Regions from separate parts of the Agarivorans albus genome, predicted to be linked through region 3. Evidence: predicted binding sites of a transcription regulator. Region 3 holds the regulator's gene; each other region holds the start of a gene.

Region 1 (3,164 bases), 440 kb from region 3:
CAGCGACAAATGAGAAGTCAGTCAGCTGATTGTTAAGTAAGAACCCTTTTACAAATACTCTCGAACCAAAGGCATTCTCAATGCTACTGGTCATCGACAATACGTTGCCTTGGGCATCCACTATACTGATGTGAGTGGTAGAAGGAAGTTCTAGGCTTTGGTCCATACTGCGATAGGCGTTTAAAGGCAACTCGCCAGGGCTTACCGAGGTTAAGGCTTTATCCCCACTTAACAGCTTAGCGCGCTTGGCAAGGTACTCAGGGCTTAGTAAGTTGCTAAGTGGCACGTCGACAAAATCACTGTCGGCAAGGTAGGCGCCTCGGTCTGCAAAGGCTAGGCGAGAAGCATCACCGAGAATACGCCAGCTTTGTGGATTATTAGGTCCCCAATCTGCTAAGGGGTAATGCGCGGCAATACCGAGGATCTGTCCAACGGTGCTAGCGCCTGAACTCGGTGGCCCCATGCCACATATTGAGTATTGAAAGTAAGCAGAGCAAAGGGCAGGGCGCTGTTTTACTTGGTAATTTGCTAGATCTTTTTCGCTAAGCAAGCCCGGATTGTCATTGAATTGACCAACAGCCGCAACAATTGCTTTGGCGGTATCACCTTGATAAAAACCTGAAGCGCCTTGCTCTGCGACCAACTTTAAGGTGCTAGCGTAATCAGGGTTTTGTAGTAAATGCCCTTCGCGTAAAGGCTCGGCTGAGTCATCAAAGAAGTAGTCGCGGCTAGTTGGGTAGCGACCGAGGCGTTCAGCGTCGCCAGCAATTAACTTAGCCAATCGCGGGCTCACTCTAAAGCCTTCTTTGGCTAAGCCGATTGCCGGTTTAAACAAATCTTGCCAATTGCTGCTACCGTAACGCTGATGCATTTCTTCAAACAGCGCGATAACTCCAGGTGTGCCTACTGAACGCCCACCCACCACTGCGTCATAAAACTTTAGCGGTTTACCTTGCTGGTCCAAAAACAAGCCAGCATCAACTTGTGAAGGGGCTGTTTCTCTGGCGTCAAAGGTGGTGAGTTGTTGCTTGGCTGCATCGTAATACACCACAAAAGCGCCGCCACCAATCCCTGAGGATTGCGGTTCAACCAAGCCTAGTACGCTTTGCACGGCAATCATTGCATCTACGGCGTTGCCACCTGCCTTTAGCACCTCATAACCGGCTTCAACCGCTAAGGGGTTAGCAGCCGACACCATGAATTTTTTGGCAGTGACCTCGGTCTTAGCCTGCACTCCGCTGGCTAGCTCTGGGGCATAAGCATCGGCGCTTTGGCTATTTGAATAGCAAAAGCCGCTAATTATTAGGGTTGATGCCATGAGGTTGCGAGTAAACATGCTAAATCCTTTTTTAATGCGTATTTAGCCAGTGTAGCAGTCCATATATTAATCGCCATCGCTTGTTTATATGACTGAATTTACGCAGGTTTTTCTATTTGTATGAGAATTGAGCACAGCGGTGACGTAGATAAGAGACAGCTTGAAGCCGCATAACTCGTCGGTTTTGGCTTTTATCACTATTTAGGTGTCGCCTGTAGGCGACGCTGGCATTTAAGTTGCGTCCCTGAATTTTGGTTAAGTTGTTGATTTTAATTGTTTTTTAAAAGTTGGTTCGACCTTTGCTATATGTAGTTCGTCAACCGCTAAACCTAGTTAGCGGCCATTTAGTGAAGTAGATGTTAAACAAGGAGTTTCTTATGAACTTGAAGTATAGCTTTCCAGTGTTAGCGCTATTTGTAGCCAGCCTAGCCTCGGCAAATAGTGAAGTGTTCAAAGACCTAGATACCAACCAAGATTTGGTGGTAAGCATGGAAGAAGCTGCCGAACTACCGATCCTTACTGAAGTATGGAGTGAGCTTGATACAGACCAGGATGGTGTATTAAGCCAAGCAGAATTCATAAACCTTGAAATTTCCGTTCAACCTGAAGACCCTGAAAACAGCGAAGTAGCTGAATAGTTAGTTCCTTTATGTTTTCGTGAACCGATCCAATTTTAGGACGCTGTCGGGGGCCAATTTTTCTGCGATTTGGTCTAGTTTGTAGCAGTTTTAATCCTCGATAATTTTCCAGCGCTTAAGTCTGTGCTAGCTTAAGCGCCTTTTTTCTTTATAGCGAGCTACGTTGCGGTACCGCTACGTTAGCAAATAAAATCCCCGCCACAATCGACATGAAAATCAAAAATGTTTGCGAACCAATATTGGGGATGCTCACCATTGACTCACCTAAAACCAATGAATTTAAGCTGATATAAGCCTTACTACCCGGTACCAATAATACTATGCCTTGCAGCAATACCACCGATGCCGGAGACTTGGTTAACTTGGCAAATAGGTTTGCATAAACACCCACAATAAATGCCCCAACAAAAGGACCTAATGCTTCGCCTAGGTAGGCGCTGCCAGCAAAGGCAGCAGCATAGGCAATCACTCCCGAAAGAATGCCCCAAGGTAAATCTTTAGCGCGTACTTTAAATACCACGCTAAGGCCTAAGGATAACAACACCACACCTAGCCACTTAATCCACCAGGTGCTAACAAAGCTAGATTGAAGATCAACCTGCCCCCAAATTAGAGCACCAAAGGCCATGCCTAACACCGCGCCAAAATAGAGTTTAAACAACACCATAATGCCGTCCATTACCCTTGCCGTACCCGATATTAGTTCGCGTGCTGCTAACTCACTTAAACCAAGGGTGAGCGATAAACCAGGAATGAAAATAATGATCGCCGAAAGCACCACAATGGGAATGTTTACGTCTGGCACAAACTGAGAAATAGCCACGGCCACAAAGGAGCAGAGCAGCGCAGCTACCGGCTCTAAGGCTTCATGTACTCCTTTAGAGTGCTCGGCGCGATAAGCCAAATAAAATGAAATACAACTAAGCAAGCTCGACCAAATAATGGTGCTCCAATTAGCCGACATTAACATAGCAAATGCGCCGCCAGTAATGGCAAAAGCCAAGCAAATTACCCAAGGAGAGTGTAAGGCTGGCTGATTGGCCATTTGGTTTAGCCGCTCTATGGCCTCGGCCAAACTGATTTCTTCTTCGGTTACTTTTTTAACCAGTTGATTAGTGCGGGCCAATAAACCTAAATCGATTTCACCGGGCTTTACTCGCATCACATAGTTATATTCTTGAGTATCGTCTGGTGCCCAAAGTACAAAA
Region 2 (3,164 bases), 1.8 Mb from region 3:
TAACCGGTGTAATAGTTGCGACGACCAGCTCGAGAGTATTGACCACAACCCACTGGACCATGAGAGATATGCACCATATCTTTAATTGGCCCCCACACTACCCCTTTTGAACCTGCGTAGGCACAACCGCGGGCAGTCATAACACCAGGAAGTGACTTACGGTTAGCAGTAATACAACTTCCACCTTCGCTGTCGTTTGCACCTAGGTGTTTTTGGCGGTCTTTTTTAGCTTTTTCTGGATAGACTTCTAACACTTCATCAATCAGCGCTTGAGTCTCTGCTTTTTTATCTGACATTGCTGCCTCCTATAGCATCAATTTACTCACTGAGATGAGTGATTAAGCTGTGGCTTCTTCAGCTACTTGACCAATGATTGATTCGTCTTCTTCATCCATGATGCCGAATTCCATCAACAACTCTTCGAGCTCATCCATAGTTACCGGCGTAGGTACTACAAACATTTTGTTGTCGATGATTTTCTTGGCTAAGGTGCGGTATTCGTCAGCTTGATTACATTTAGGGTTGTATTCAATTACTGTCATACGACGAATTTCAGCCTGCTGTACAACGTTGTCACGCGGCACAAAGTGAATCATTTGAGTGCCAATTTTGGCTGCTAGCGCTTCAATTAACTCATCTTCACGGTCACATTTACGTGAGTTACAAATCAGACCCGCTAAACGAACACCACCAGTAGCAGCGTACTTACAGATACCTTTAGAAATGTTATTAGCAGCGTACATCGCCATCATTTCACCAGATACAACGATGTAGATTTCCTGAGCTTTGTTTTCACGAATAGGCATGGCGAAACCACCACACACCACGTCACCCAGTACGTCGTAAAATACAAAATCTAGTTCTTCTTCATAAGCGCCTTCTTCTTCTAAGAAGTTAATCGCTGTGATTACACCACGACCAGCACAACCAACACCTGGCTCTGGACCACCTGACTCAACACAACGTACACCGCCGTAGCCCACTTTAAGTACATCTTCTAATTCGATGTCTTCAACCGAACCCGCTTCCGCTGCCATTTCCATAATGGTGTTTTGCGCTTTTGCATGTAAAATTAGACGTGTTGAATCGGCTTTTGGGTCACAACCAATAATCATCACCTTTTTGCCCGCTTCCGCTAAAGCACCAACTAAGTTTTGAGTAGTGGTAGATTTACCAATACCGCCTTTTCCGTAAATTGCACATTGACGAATAGCCATAACATTTCTTCCTATTAGCTTGATAAACGGTTCCCACTGTAGCTATTGCCAGAACCGTTCCAAACTCTAGGGAATAATCTAAGTCATTGTATTTAAGTCACTTATAACTAATTGACGGCAAGTTTTTGAGTACATAAGACAAACAATTTAGGCTGCAAATGTAGGCTTTGTCGCAAACGGTACGCACAACCTCACTGCTTTTGTTAGTTGCTTAGACACTATTTAGAGGTATAGCAGGGGCAAGAATCTCTTCTAGCTAACAGTAGATTTTTGAAATAAACATCAATCAACAGACAACAAGATGAAGCCTTCAAAGGCTTTCTTAAGTAATTAGTTTACAAATTGCTCAATGTTGAAAAATATGTGCTAAACATAATGTTAGGCATATTTTGTTTACTGTAAGGGCTAAAGGATGAAGCCAGTTGTCTACGTTGACATCGAAGGTCAAATTTGGAAAGTCATGGGTGATGGACGTTGGCTCAAGGTTGAACCAACTGAAATAATCGATAGCAGCATCCCCCTAGTTAAAAACCTAGTGAGTGATGCTGAACAAACCATCGCAGATAGCGAACTCGACTCCACTGAAACTAATAACAGCCAACAAGATAGTCCACCCTTGTACTCTGGGAATACTTCCCCCCTCAGCGGCGAGCAAGGTAGCCAAGGCGCGTCCTTTATCGTTCGTGTACAGCCCACATTAGATGAAACCCTCCCAGAAGCAGGCTTTAATACACAAGCGACAGAGCAAGCTGTAACAAATACCAATCAACAGGGTGCTCAAGCTGACCAAATTCCTCCTTTAAGTAACCAAGCGCAATTAACAGTGAATATTGTAGATGGCGGCGATGGCTACGAAAACCAGTTTGAAGTACCGGCTGTACTAATTACCGGCGAGGCACCAGATGTAGAAGATGGTCGCATCGTAGTGATTACGCTTACCGATTCTGCAGGGCAAACTCTAACTGTAGAGGCTGTAGTACGTAACAATAACTACAGTTACCAAGATCTCGATATTCAATCGCTAAACGAAGGACCGATTGATGTTTACGCTAGCGTGACTGATTACTTTGGGCAGTTTGTCGATGCCAACGATTCAAGCATTAAAGATGTAACGGCTGTTATTGAAGCGGAAATAGATGGCCAAGGCGACAACTACGTAAACCAGTATGAACAAGCGATTACTCCCTTATATGGAAACATAATCGGGATAGAAGACAATCAAGTGGTACTGGTGCAAGTTGTTGATGAGTCAGGCCAGCAACTCAGTTTTACCAGCCAAGTGCTTAACAACAGTTGGAACATCGCCAGCGCCGATTTGACGGCCTTACAAGATGGCGTGTTAACCATTAACGTTAGCGCGGTAGACATAGCTGGAAACCCTGCATCAGCTAGCTCTACAATCATTAAAGATACTCTCGCAAGCTTAACTGCCGATATCGATGGAGTTAACGACAACTATATAAATGCTATAGAGTCCCCTTCTACTTTACTATACGGCCAAGTTGCAGCCGTTGAAGATGGCCAAATAGTTAGTGTTACGGTTACAGACAATAACGGTGAGCAGCTAAGCTTTCAAACCACGGTTACTAATAACAGCTGGCAAATCAGTAATGTTGATTTAACACCTTTAGCTGAAGGTAGCTTAACCATTACCGCCAACACCTCTGATATAGCGGGCAATCTAGCGAGTGCTAGCTCATCCATTGTTAAGGACACCTTAGCTAACATCAGCGCAAACATCGATGGCCAAGGCGACAATTATGTAAATGCCTTAGAGGTACCAGCGACACAGTTGTTTGGTGAAATAACTGATGTTGAAGATGGCCAGTTAGTTAATATTCAAATTACCGATATAAATGGTGCAAGCCTTAACCTAAAAACTACCGTCGCCAACGGACAGTGGTTAATACCTAGCAGCAATCTGAGTAACCTAGCCGATGGGGAGCT
Region 3 (3,164 bases):
CTAGCTTGTTTATGCTTTCTTGGGGTTCACAAGCACTAGAAGACGACTTCAACAAACAAATTATTGTTGATGCTGACCGCCAGCAGGTCAATATCAAAGAAAACCGAGTCACCTTTTACAATAATGTTGTGGTGACTCAAGGCTCGATTAAAATGCACGCCGAAGAACTCAGTGTTATTGGTAGCGAAGAAAAAGGCAGCGAAGTAATGATCGCTAAAGGCGAACCCGCAACGTTTTATCAATTACTTGATAGTGGCAAGCCAATTGAAGCTGAAGCGAACGAAGTGCGTTACGACCTAAAAACCCAAACGCTAACACTCACCACCAATGCTCAACTCAAACAAGAAGAGAGCTTGGTAAAAGGTAAAATGATCAAATACAGCATCAACAAACAAGAAATGGTGGCACAAGGCGACGAAAATAGCCGTGTAACTACTATTTTCCTGCCTCAGCAGCTTGACGAACTAACGCCCAAGGAAGACCAGCAATAATGAGTACGCTAATTGCTGAAAACCTAGCTAAAGCCTACAAGGGCCGTAAGGTAGTTAAAAACGTTAGTCTAAATGTAGAAACCGGTAAAATTGTTGGCTTGTTAGGTCCAAACGGCGCTGGCAAAACAACCACTTTTTACATGGTGGTGGGCTTGGTGCCTCGTGACCAAGGCCGAATCCTCATCGATGATGACGATATTTCTAGTACAGCGATGCATACCCGCGCACGCAAAGGCATTGGCTACCTTCCGCAAGAAGCGTCCATCTTTCGCCGCTTATCTGTGGAGAAGAACATACTCGCCGTATTAGAGACCCGAAAAGACCTCGATAAAGAGCAACAAATTGGTGCATTAGACGACCTTCTTGAAGAGTTTCACATTGGCCATATTCGCAAAAATCTAGGCATGAGCTTATCGGGTGGTGAGCGTCGAAGGGTTGAGATTGCCCGAGCGCTAGCCGCCGCACCTAAGTTTATTTTGCTTGACGAACCCTTCGCAGGGGTAGATCCTATTTCTGTTATCGATATTAAAAAGATCATTGAACACCTACGTGATCGCGGTCTAGGTGTACTAATTACCGACCACAATGTTCGAGAAACTCTCGATGTTTGTGAGCATGCCTATATCGTTAGCCAAGGCGAATTGATAGCCTCAGGAAAGCCAGAAGAAATTCTCGAAAACGAACATGTGAAACGAGTTTATCTCGGAGAACAATTCAAGCTATAGTTAAAGTGCAAGTTTAAAAAAAGACAATAAGAAGAAGGAACAGCGGTAGTTAATGAAAGCATCTTTGCAGTTGCGTCTTGGTCAGCAGTTAACCATGACCCCCCAGTTACAACAGGCCATTCGCTTACTCCAGCTTTCAACACTGGATTTACAGCAAGAGATTCAAGAGGCTCTGGAAAGTAACCCTCTGCTTGAGGCGGATGAGTCTCACGCCAGTGATAGTGACGCAACCGACGCTAAATCTGCCAATGAGAAGTCTACCGAGGCCGAATCCACTGCGGACATAGACAACAGTCAAATTGAAGCAGGCGATGCCATTAATCAAGAAACTGTTTCTGACGACCTCCCTGTTGACTCTACTTGGGACGATATCTACAGCGCCAGTTCTGCCCCAGCCAGCTCATCTGGCAGCGCCGTGAGCGATGACAACGATATGTTGTTTCAGGGCGAAACTGTCGACTCTTTACAAGACCACTTATTGTGGCAAATGCAACTCACTCCATTTAGTGAAGTAGACCAAGCTATTGCTTTAGCCATTATTGATGCAGTAGATGAATCGGGCTACCTCACCCAAGACTGTGAGCAGCTACTAGAAGGCTTACGTTCAAGCGATAACAATGACTTAGATGTAGAGCTAGATGAAGTAGAAGCAGTACTTAAACGCATCCAACATTTCGATCCAGTTGGTATAGCAGCGCGCTCGCTGCAAGAGTGTTTACTAATCCAATTAAGCCGTTTTGCCGAAGACACCCCTTGGCTAAATGAAGCCAAAGATGTAGTTTCAAATCACATTGATGTATTAGCTAATCGCGATTTTCGTCTATTAGCCCGCAAAACCAAACTTAAAGAAGACCAGTTACGCGAAGTCATGCGTTTGATTCATACGCTTGAACCTCGACCAGGTAACGCGGTAGAGCCTAACCAAGCCCAGTATGTTATCCCGGATGTATCGGTTGTAAAACGCCAAGGCCGCTGGGTTGTAGAGCTCAACCCAGATGCAATGCCTAAGTTGCGTGTTAACTCCCACTATGCATCTTTAAGTAAAACCTCTACCAACGCTAACGATACCCAGTTTATTCGTAGCCACTTACAAGAAGCCAAGTGGTTTATTAAAAGTATCGAGAGCCGAAATGAAACCCTATTAAAAGTATCCAACTGCATTGTTCATCATCAACAGGCGTTTTTTGAATATGGCGAAGAAGCCATGAAGCCAATGGTACTGAACGATGTGGCAGAAGCTGTAGAAATGCACGAATCCACCATTTCCCGGGTAACCACCCAAAAATTCATGCATACACCTCGCGGCATCTTCGAGCTTAAGTATTTCTTTTCTAGCCATGTGGCTACCGATGGTGGAGGTGAGTGCTCATCAACCGCTATTCGTGCATTAATCAAGAAACTGGTAGCTGCCGAAAATACCAGTAAACCACTCAGCGACAGCAAAATTGCTGATATTTTGGCAGATCAGGGGATCAAGGTGGCAAGACGTACGATTGCTAAATATCGTGAGTCTTTAGCAATTCCACCTTCTAACCAACGTAAGAGCCTTATCTAAGGCCACTAAAAGGGGAAGATATCTATGCAAATTAACCTTACTGGACACCACGTAGAAATAACTGAATCTTTGAAAGAATATGTCCACACCAAGTTTGCCAAACTCACCCGACGATTCGATCAGATCAATAACGTTCACGTCATCCTCAACGTAGAAAAACTGAACCAAATTGCTGAAGCCACATTACATTTAAACGGCGGCGAAGTATTTGCAACCTCTGAGCATTCTGACATGTATGCCGCCATCGACAGCCTGATTGATAAACTTGATCGCCAAGTCATCAAACATAAAGAAAAACTTAACAAACGTTAGCCACCCCCATGCAACTAAATAAAGTACTTAGCTTGGACTGCACCCAAAGTGCAGTTCAATGCTCTTCAAAAAAACGCGCCC
Region 4 (3,164 bases), 2.3 Mb from region 3:
CAGGTGGCACATCTGGCGTAGTCGTCAATTTAGAAGGCTTAGGCGGCATTGCAATGAGCGATGTTCTTGAAGTAGCCAAGGCCTAACAAAGAATAGTAAAACGATAGGAGATTGAGAGATGTCATTTAATATCGCTCTAAGCGGCATCAATGCCTCGCAAAAGGATCTTGACGTAACGGCGAACAATATTGCTAACGTCAACACCATTGGTTTTAAAGAGTCGCGTGCTGAGTTTGCCGATGTGTATGCAACATCGATTTTCTCAAATGCTCGTACCGCAGTTGGTAATGGTGTTAAAACTGTAGATGTAGCTCAGCAATTCCACCAAGGTAGTCTTAACTTTACCCAGAATGCCTTAGATATGGCGATCAGTGGCGAAGGCTTTTTTGTTACCGCATCAGACTTAACCACTCAAACACGAGAGTTTACTCGTGCGGGTGCGTTTAAGTTAAACGCTGATAACTTTATTGTTAACTCGCAAGGTCAATACCTACAAGGTTATACCGTGAACAACAGCGGCACGCCTTCAGCGGTGAGTATGGCTGCAACCAGCGCAATTCAAATTAGTGCTGAAGTAGGTAACCCTACCATGACAAGCCAAGTTGATATGAGCTTTAACTTGCCGTCGAGCGGTACTACTCACGATATAGGCGATTTCGACCCAACCGACAGCAATACCTACACTTCTGCCACTTCGGTGACGGTGTATGATTCGCAGGGTGGCTCGCATGTCGCTGAGACCTTCTTTATTAAAGATGACACTACGGCTAACACATGGCACAAGTTGATATACATTGACGGTATGCCAGTAGATGTTGCAGGTGGTACAGCTAATACCCCTAACGCGGGTAACCCTAATCCAAATATCCCTGCATCAGCGACTTTAACTTTTGATAATACCGGTGCATTAGCATCTACAGCGCCACTTATTATTGAGACTGTAGCGCTTGGTACTGCTCCACCAAACGGCCCAGGTGGTGTATGGGATCCGGTAACGGGTTCTGTAGATCCAACGCAAACCATTACTTTTAACCTAAATGGCCCAACTCAGTACAACTCAGCCTTTGAAGTATCTAGTTTGTCGCAAGATGGTTCTACCGTTGGTAAATTGACAGGTATTGATATTGGCCCAGATGGTTTGGTTGTTGCCTCTTACAGTAATGGTCAAACAACCAATATTGCTAAAGTATCGGTTGCTAAATTTGCCAATAACCAAGGTTTAGCGCAAATCGGTGATACCTCATGGCAGCAAACCCAGTTAAGTGGTGAAGCGATTGCCGGTGAAGGTAACTCGGGGACTTTCGGTAAAATCAACTCTGCTTCTTTAGAACAAGCTAACGTTAACTTAACCGAGCAGTTGGTTAATTTGATTAGTGCTCAGCGTAACTTCCAGGCTAACTCTCGTGCCTTAGAAGTTAACTCAACGCTACAGCAAACTATTATTCAGATACGTTAATAGCCAATTAGCATTTGAGCAAAAAGGCAGCCTTGGCTGCCTTTTTATTTTATTGATTTAATTGGCTTTTCTATTCTCGCTTATCATTTTTTATCTTCTGGCATTCTAATTGCTTTGTTTCCTTTGAGTCAGCTAATTGACGTAGGAAATAGACATGGACCAACTACTTTATATATCGATGACCGGTGCAAAACAAAACATGCACTCGCTCGCGGTACGTGGTAACAACCTTGCAAATGCAAATACCACAGGCTTTAAAGCCGATTTAGAGAATGCACGCTCTATGCAGGCTTTCGGCCCGGGCATGCCATCTCGGGTATTTGCTATGACCGAGCGCCCAACTCAAAACTTTACCGATGGCCTGTTAAAAACCACTGGTAGGGATCTAGATGTGGCGATTAAAGGTGAAGGTTGGATTTCGGTCCAAGACAAGGATGGTAATGAAGCGTTGTCTCGAAATGGTAACTTTACCATTTCAGCCGCTGGTGTTTTACAAACCATGCAAGGGCAGCCCGTATTAGGTAATCAAGACGCGCCAATTATTATTCCCCTACCTGTTGAAAAGCTAGAAATTAACGAAGATGGCACCATTGAGATTCGGCCAGAAGGCGCACCTGCCGATGCCTTGGAAGAAGTTAACCGTATTAAGCTAAGCAATCCTTTTGCTGGCGAGTTAACTAAAGGCGATGACGGTTTATTTCGTGCCACTAATGGTCAACCTTATCAGCCCGATGCCACCGTTGAGTTGGTTAAGGGAGCGCTGGAGGGAAGTAACGTGAACCCAGTGCAAGAAATGACACATATGATCAGCATGCAACGTCAATTTGAAATGCAAATAAAAATGATGAAAACCGCTGAAGAAAACGAAAAAGCAACCAATAACTTGTTGCGATTAAGCTAGGTATAAGGAGCGTATTATGCATCCCGCATTATGGATTAGTAAAACTGGCTTAGATGCCCAACAAACCAACGTATCGGTTATTTCAAACAATTTAGCCAATGCCAGTACTGTCGGTTATAAAAAAAGTCGCGCAGTATTTGAAGACTTGCTTTACCAAACGATTAACCAACCGGGTGGCCGTTCGTCTCAGAACACGACAATGCCATCGGGCTTAATGATTGGTGCCGGTGCTAAAGTTATCGCCACTCAAAAAAACCATGACCAAGGTAATGTGCAAACTACCGATAACGCTTTTGATTTAATGATTGATGGGCGTGGTTTCTTCGAAATTTTGATGCCCGACGGTACAACAGCTTACACCCGTAATGGCCAATTTGGTCTTAACGATGAAGGCACTATTGTTACACCTGGATCTGGTTATCCCTTACAGCCAGAAATTCAAGTACCTGAAGATGCACAAAGCTTTACAGTAGGTGAAGACGGCGAGGTAAGTGTTCGCTTACCTGGACAAACCGACAGTCAAGTTATTGGCCAAATTACCATTACTGACTTTGTTAATCCTTCTGGATTAGAGCCTCGTGGCCAAAACTTGTATTTAGAAACCGGCGCTAGTGGTGCTCCTCAAAATGGTATTGCATCGGAGAATGGTTTAGGCGCTATCCGCCAAGGTTCTTTAGAAACTTCAAACGTGAATGTGACCGAGGAGCTGGTTAACTTAATTGAGGCGCAACGGGTTTACGAGATGAATTCAAAGGTAATTTCAACCGTAGACCAAATGTTGACCTTCGCAACGCAACAACTGTAATC

What was found. Region 3 encodes sigma-54, which starts transcription at its own class of promoters, with help from an activator protein. Its sites were predicted from a motif close to GTTGGCACGNNNNTNGNNT; they were not measured.
Region 1: K5620_RS05065 (EF-hand domain-containing protein) is a predicted target of sigma-54. The motif match lies at 1,605-1,623, and genes of this name have one in related genera.
Region 2: nifH (nitrogenase iron protein) is a predicted target of sigma-54. The motif match lies at 1,263-1,281, and genes of this name have one in related genera.
Region 4: flgF (flagellar basal-body rod protein FlgF) is a predicted target of sigma-54. The motif match lies at 1,553-1,571, and genes of this name have one in related genera.

The regions. Positions count from the first base shown of each region.
Region 1 is NZ_AP023032.1:1,085,667-1,088,830, forward strand. It holds gene ggt (gamma-glutamyltransferase) at 1-1,336, opposite strand, end outside; gene K5620_RS05065 (EF-hand domain-containing protein) at 1,696-1,956, shown strand; gene K5620_RS05070 (threonine/serine exporter family protein) at 2,105-3,164, opposite strand, start outside.
Region 2 is NZ_AP023032.1:2,433,072-2,436,235, forward strand. It holds gene nifD (nitrogenase molybdenum-iron protein alpha chain) at 1-296, opposite strand, end outside; gene nifH (nitrogenase iron protein) at 339-1,217, opposite strand; gene K5620_RS11250 (T1SS-143 repeat domain-containing protein) at 1,630-3,164, shown strand, end outside.
Region 3 is NZ_AP023032.1:649,042-652,205, reverse strand. It holds gene lptA (lipopolysaccharide transport periplasmic protein LptA) at 12-491, shown strand; gene lptB (LPS export ABC transporter ATP-binding protein) at 491-1,216, shown strand; gene K5620_RS03120 (RNA polymerase factor sigma-54) at 1,269-2,771, shown strand; gene hpf (ribosome hibernation promoting factor) at 2,796-3,083, shown strand; gene ptsN (PTS IIA-like nitrogen regulatory protein PtsN) at 3,092-3,164, shown strand, end outside.
Region 4 is NZ_AP023032.1:2,906,575-2,909,738, reverse strand. It holds gene K5620_RS13080 (flagellar hook assembly protein FlgD) at 1-86, shown strand, start outside; gene flgE (flagellar hook protein FlgE) at 119-1,456, shown strand; gene flgF (flagellar basal-body rod protein FlgF) at 1,611-2,357, shown strand; gene flgG (flagellar basal-body rod protein FlgG) at 2,374-3,162, shown strand.